Regions from separate parts of the Paeniglutamicibacter sp. ZC-3 genome, predicted to be linked through region 2. Evidence: predicted binding sites of a transcription regulator. Region 2 holds the regulator's gene; the other holds the start of a gene.
The links. Region 2 encodes Rex, which represses fermentation and respiration genes when NADH is low (regulators of the CRP and FNR family bind a similar motif). Its sites were predicted from a motif close to CTTGTGAANNNNTTCACAAG; they were not measured.
Positions count from the first base shown of each region.

Region 1 (3,327 bases), on a different contig from region 2:
ATAGGTCATGAGGGGGCTCTTTTCAAAATAGTGCAGGGTGGTGCGGCAGCTGGTGCAAGGTGGTGGTGCGGGGGCGCAAGATGCGCCCCCGCACCACCAGTCCGGCGGGCCGGGAACGGGCCCCGGTCCGGGCGGGACTAGATGTGGTAGATGTCCACGACGTGGTGGATGTAGTCGTTCTTCAGGACAACCTTCTTGGCCATGATCACCGGCTGGGTGCCGGAGTAGTCGATCGTGTAGAAGGAGGTGCCGAAGTAGGTGTCGACGTTCTGGTAGCGGTAGTACAGGGTGAACCAGTTGAAGCGCACATCGACCTTGTCGCCGTCGACCGAAACGATCTCGACGTTGGAGATGTTGTGCCCGGTGCGCGGCTCCGGCAGCGAAGTGGCGCTGGAGCGGTCGGTCTTGATGCGGAAGACGCGGTCTTCCAAGCCACCGCGGTTTCCGTAGAAGATCAGCGAGATCTCGCGCTGCGGATCCTCGGTGAGCTTGTCGTCATCGGCCCAGGCCGGCATCCAGAAGGTGGCCTCGGGGTGGTAGCAGTCGATCCAGCGATCGAAGTCGCGGTCATCCAGGAAGCGGGCTTCGCGGTAGAGGAACTGCGCGATGTCCTCCAGCTTGACCTCACCGGCGCCGGTCTGGATCTTGGTGACGATGGCGTTAGTGGTTGCAGTCATGGTTGTTCCCCTGTTCGGTGGTGCCGGTGGTGGTGGATGAGGCCTCGGCGGCGACGGCCTTGCGCATCGTGTCCAGCCAGTAGCCGTGCTGGATCGGGTACAGGCCCTCGTCCTCGGTGCGGGCGCCGGAGGAAATCGGCTCCAGGCCGATCTTCTTGGCGTTCTCGTCGGCACCGGTGATCTGGTGCGCCTGTCCGCGGGAGAGGTCGTTCCACTTGGCGGCGGTGGCCAGGTAGGTCTTCTGGCAGGAGCGGAATTCCTCGAGGTCATCCGGGGTGGCCATGCCCGAGGCGTTGAAGAAGTCCTCGTACTGGCGGATGCGGTTCGCGCGGGCCTCGTCGGATTCGCCGACCGGGGCGATGCAGTAGATGGTGACCTCGGTCTTGTCGACGGCGACCGGGCGGAAAACACGGATCTGCGAGGAGAACTGGTCCATTAGGTACACGTTCGGGTACAGGCAGAGGTTGCGGGAGACACCGATCATCCAGTCGGCCTTGGCTTCGCCGTGGGCGGCAACCAATTCGTCGCGCTTCTCGGCCAGCGGGCGGTTGGCCGGGTCCAGCCATTCGGTCCACAGCAGCAGGTGGCCGTTTTCGAAGGAGTAGTAGCCGCCTTCCTGCTTGTCCCAGCCGCCGGCATCCATGGTCTTGGTGTCATTGGTGGACTCGCCCGCGCTGCGGCGGGCCTGGGTGGCAGCGTAGTTCCAGTGGGTGGCCGAGACGTGGTAGCCGTCGGCGCCGTTCTCCGCCTGGAGCTTCCAGTTGCCGTCATAGGTGTAGGTCGAGGAGCCGCGCAGGACCTCGAGGCCCTCGGGGGACTGGTCCACGATCATGTCGATGATCTTGGTGGATTCACCGAGGTGCTCGGTCAGCGGCTTGACGTCCGCGTTCAGCGAGCCGAAGAGGAAGCCGCGGTAGGACTCGAAGCGGGCGACCTTGGTCAGGTCGTGCGAGCCGTCCTTGTTGAAGCCCTCCGGGTAGCCGGCGCCGCGGGAGTCCTTGACCTTGAGCAGCTTGCCGGAGTTGTTGAAGGTCCAGCCGTGGAACGGGCAGGTAAAGGTGGTGCGGTTATCGGTCTTGCGGCGGCAAAGCATGGCACCGCGGTGGCTGCACGCGTTGATGAGGGCGTTGAGCACGCCTTCCTTGTTGCGCGAGATCACGATCGGCTGGCGGCCGATGTTCGTGGTGAAGTAGTCGCCGATGTTCGGGATCTGGGATTCGTGGGCCAGGTAAATCCAGTTGCCCTCCCAGATGTGCTTCATTTCGAGCTCGAAGGTCTCTTCATCGGTGAAGATATTTCGGTTGGCGCGGAATTGGCCGGTCTCCGGGCTGTCGACGAGTGCATCATCAAGCAGGGCCGAGACGGTATCAAGTGTTTCTGTCATGGAGTGCTCCATCCTTCGTAGCGGGCGCTGGCGCCCTGGTCCACCCGGTGGGTGGCGAAACCATGAGATACACCATGTCAGTATGTGCGTGACCTCACACTGGGCATATGCCTAGGGTTGACCCAGGGTGGTGTCCATTGAGTGGATTGCGATATCAATCACAAAGATCTGGGTATTTGTCAGGCACCCGACCTCGCCGTAGCGTTAGGCCCCAAATGCTCCCTTCCAGGCCCGGTTCCCGTGCCGTCGCAGGGATCGAGGCCGTTGCCTTCCAATCGAAAGACGGCTCCAGTCGTGCCTGGGCACCTGAGAGCCGGAACCGGGACCCGAGGTCAGCGCAGGCGTCTTCCGCCTCCCGTGCCGGGCCGATGCTGGTCATCCAGGCTGTCGAATGGCCAGGCCTGGAGTCGGCCAAAGCGGCGTCCTAGGTATGGGCGGTGCCGGTCTGCAGCGGGATCCAGGGCCTAGCGCCTACATTGAGGCCGGTTGGCTCATGTTGGTGCTGAGTCTGACGGGTCGATTTGGCCGGCTGCTGGTGTCGGTTCCCCGCCCGATCCTGGCCGCGGTGCTGGCCTCGTTGTAGCTACCCTTCGTTCGGAATGTCACCCAGGCGGTGCTTGTCTCGCCACTGGTTGCCGGCATACGGAAATAGCACCCCCGCTTCGGGAATCCCGGAGCCAGAGCTTCCCTTCGGGGCCCCTGGCTATCGCGGCTCCGGGGCAGCGAGGCCGGCCAGTTGCTCGATGATCCGCCGCCCGGCCCCGGAGCCCTGCCAGTTCCGCAACAATGCTTCTCTCCCCGAACGCCGAACCACAAAGCGAAGCACCAAGGCCACCACCAGTACGTCGTCGGCATAGCCGACTACGGGGATGAAGTCCGGCACAAGGTCGATGGGGGACGCGAGATAGGCCAATAGCAGCACCAGGGCGCACCGGGGCCACCACGGCAGGTCCCTGTCCGCCACGAGCCTGCCCAGGAACCGCAGGAGATCGGGTAATAGGCGCAAGGCCTCGCCCAGGCCGACGGCGTCTGGGTTCCTCAGCGCGTGGCGCCGCAACAACGCCAGCAGCGCGGCATAGACCAAGAGCAGCCCGCCGAGAGCCGCGAGAAGGACCTCGAGCCACGCCACGTCTTGCTCAGCCCTTTCCCGCGTTCGTGGCCTCGTCGTGCGAATCGTCGTTGTGCAGGCGGGCGTAGACCATGTCGGCGTACTCGTCCAGACGCTCGACACAGGTCTTGAGGTGGGCCTCGGCCGCTGTTGCCTCG
Region 1 is NZ_JAOYTG010000005.1:77,897-81,223, reverse strand. Features, by position in the region: gene benC (benzoate 1,2-dioxygenase electron transfer component BenC) at 1-9, opposite strand, end outside; gene benB (benzoate 1,2-dioxygenase small subunit) at 138-677, opposite strand; gene benA (benzoate 1,2-dioxygenase large subunit) at 661-2,061, opposite strand; gene OIU93_RS07775 (YkvA family protein) at 2,765-3,190, opposite strand; gene OIU93_RS07770 (Chromate resistance protein ChrB) at 3,198-3,327, opposite strand, start outside.
Region 1: a site for Rex is predicted at 2,207-2,226, ahead of benA (benzoate 1,2-dioxygenase large subunit). Genes of this name have one in related genera too.

Region 2 (3,327 bases):
TGTACCGTTACCTAAACCGGACACTTGATTTTGCCCACGCACGAGGCTCATGGCGAGCACCGAAAGCGCAATTGCTGAACCGGAAACGACATCGCGTCCTCGTCGGCGGCGTGCGATCCCTGTCCCGAGGAAGGACTTCGGCGAGTGTCCCGATCCAATCGGAAAACCATCCTTTCGGAGGGGTGAAAAGCAATCTTCAACCGATATCGTGAGGGTAAGCCGTAGTTCGTCAAACTAAAGGAGCAGGTCATGTCAACCCCTGAGAATGATCCCGTGAACCCAGAGAAGCCATCGCAGGAACCGGCACCCCCGCAGTACGGACAGCGCGCACCGCAGGATCCGAATGCCGCCGGACAACCTCCCTACGGCCAACCTCCACAGAACGGGACTCCGCCAACTAATCCGTACGGCCAGCACCCCAACCCGTACGGCCAGCCCGCCCCAGCAAACAACCCATACGGTCAGCAGCCGCCGCAGACGCCCTACGGCCAGCAGCCATACGGCGGCTTCCCCGTTCCGCCGCAAGGCAACTTTGCTCCGCCCCAGATGCCGACCCATCGACCCAAGGAACTGGACACCTCCTTCTGGGCAATCATCGCGGCCGGCGTCGCATTCCTGCTGAGCTCGGTGTTCGGTTTGAGCACCACCGCGATCATGGAGCAGCTTCGGGCAGTCCCCGAATTGGAGGAACAGCTTTCGGCTGCTGGCATGAGCGTCTCCGACGCAATTCCCATGATCCAGACCACCGCAATCGTGTTCGCCGTGATCGGCTTGTTGATTTACGTTCTGATCGCGTTCATGATCCGCAAGGGAAGCGGCGTTGCACGCATCTTCGCGACGATTCTGGCTGTCCTGTCGTTGTTCAGCATTGCCAGCGGGGTCCTGACGGCCCTTTCCGTCGTCCTGGGAGTGGTTGGCGTCGTGTTTGCCTGGTTGCGTCCCTCCAGCCAGTACATTGCCGCTCGTCGGGCAGCACGTAAAGCCGGATACCGCTAATCATCAAAACGCTAAGAAGTGGTCCGTGGGATTCAGCCGTTGCCGGTGGAATCCCACGGACCATTTGAGTTTAAGACCGGTTCCCGTGGGCGATTTCTAGGAGTCGAGGTTTTGTGCGTGGTAGGCAAGGATTTGCAGTTCGGTGGCCAAATCAACCTTCCGCAGCACGACCCCTGCCGGGACTTGCAACACCACGGGTGCGAAGCTCAATATGCTTCGAACACCACATTGAACCAGCATGTCGCACAAATCTTGCGCCGCTGCCCCAGGCACGGATAGGACGGCAATATTGGCATTCGTGGCCGCAACGATTTCGTCCAAGTCGGAAATGTCTTGGACCTGCAGGTCCCCCACCGTCGTGCCAACCACATCTGGCGATGAATCCAGCAGCGCGACAACTTCAAATCCCCGGCTTCGGAATCCGCCGTATCCGGAAAGTGCGCGACCCAGGTTACCGGCACCGATGATCGCCACGCGCCACTGCCTCAAAAGCCCCATGGCCTTGGAGATCTGTTCGACCAGGTCGGTCACCGCGTATCCCACCCCACGGGTTCCATAGGACCCAAGCAAAGACAGGTCCTTGCGAAGGATCGCAGGATTGACCCCTGCCTCGGTGGCCAGCACGCCAGACGAGGTTCGCGCTTCACCGCGCGCCTGCATGGCACCGAGCGCACGCAGGTACTGGGTCAATCGCGCCAGGGTCGCTTCAGGGAGAATCCTGCCCAGTGAACCCGCGGGTGTTTGCTCCACCGATGCGCCGGGATCCAGGTCGTGCTCAATCGGAATTTCGGCAGCAGGGAGCTTCGCTTCGTTGCTTGCTGGTTGGTGTTCGGTGGGCATTCTGCTTTGACTCAATTCCTTGGATACCTTCATGTCTTTCCAACCAGTTCTTCCGATGCCACCGCATCACCCTTGGTGTCGCGGACAGGCGGCGGCTTCGTTGCCCCTAGCTGCTCAACAATGCCTCAAGGCGCTGGGCATCAATCACCCAAAAATCCCGTACCCGTCCGTCTACCAACAGCACCGGGACTTCTTCCGAATGTCGCGCCAAGAGTTCCGGGTCCTGATCGATGTCAACGCTTTGCCAGGTGTAATCCAACCTGCTGGTGACCTCGTCGAGTGTTTCGGCCGCGGCCTTGCAAAGGTGGCATCCGGAACGAACCAACAAAGTAATTTCCCGCGGGGTCTGCACACTGCTCATGACCCAACGCTACAGCTCCGGCGAAAAAAGATTGCAATAGACTGGTTGGATGCCCTCCAACCTTTCCCCCGTGACATTTGCTGGGCACGAGTCGGCGCCATCGGGCACATCTGCCGCCTTCTTCGATGTAGACAACACCATGATGCGCGGTGCTTCGCTCTTTGCAGTGGCCCGAAAAATGTATCAAAGGCGGGCATTTACGCTGCGTGAGGTGGCGTGGTTTGCCGTTCGACAGTTGCGGTTCGTCGCCCGGGGAGAGAACCTCGGTGACATCCACGCCATCCGTGACCGTGCGCTATTGCTGTCCGCAGGCTTCTCCGTGGCCGACATGGTTGCGCTCGGGGATGAAATTTATGACGAATTCATTGAGTCGAAAATCTGGCCAGGCACCCGCGCGATCGCCGAACAGCACCTTCACGCCGGGCGTCGGGTGTGGCTAGTCACCGCCACGCCGCTGGAGGTTGCCGCGGTTATGTCAAGGCGGCTCGGGCTCAGTGGAGCGCTCGGGACGACCGTGGAGCACATCGAAGGCCTCTACACCGGCCAACTGGTCGGCGAAATCCTCCACGGATCGGCGAAGGCCGGAGCTGTCCGGATCTTGGCCCGGGACCAAGGGCTGGATCTTGCCGAATGCTGGGGGTACAGCGATTCCCACAACGACATTCCGATGCTTGAGGCCGTGGGTCATCCCGTGGCAATTAATCCCGACCGCAGATTGCGACGCCACGCCAAGGACCGCAACTGGCCGGTCTACGACTTCCGAACCGGGCGCAGGGCGGCTGCCTTCGGCCTGAAGGCAGCCGGCGTCTCGGGAGTCCTCTGGGGCCTGTGGCGCAGCTTCGGTGCATTGCGCCGCCGTCCCTGACTCCGGGCAACGTCCGGCACGCCCGCCGCAAACATGCAAAAAGGTGCGTTCCCCATTGCGGGAAACGCACCTTTTTACATACTCAATTCCGGGCAACCCCGGAACTGGTATTTACTTCTTATTACGACGCTGGTGGCGGGTCTTACGAAGCAATTTACGGTGCTTCTTCTTGGCCATACGCTTGCGGCGCTTCTTAATAACAGAGCCCATAATGGTTCCTCACAAACTGATTCGATTGCCGACTACTATTTCTTCGGCACCAAAG
Region 2 is NZ_JAOYTG010000011.1:82,783-86,109, reverse strand. Features, by position in the region: gene OIU93_RS12665 (hypothetical protein) at 250-996, shown strand; gene OIU93_RS12660 (redox-sensing transcriptional repressor Rex) at 1,093-1,836, opposite strand; gene OIU93_RS12655 (glutaredoxin family protein) at 1,943-2,197, opposite strand; gene OIU93_RS12650 (HAD family phosphatase) at 2,247-3,062, shown strand; gene OIU93_RS12645 (30S ribosomal protein bS22) at 3,174-3,272, opposite strand.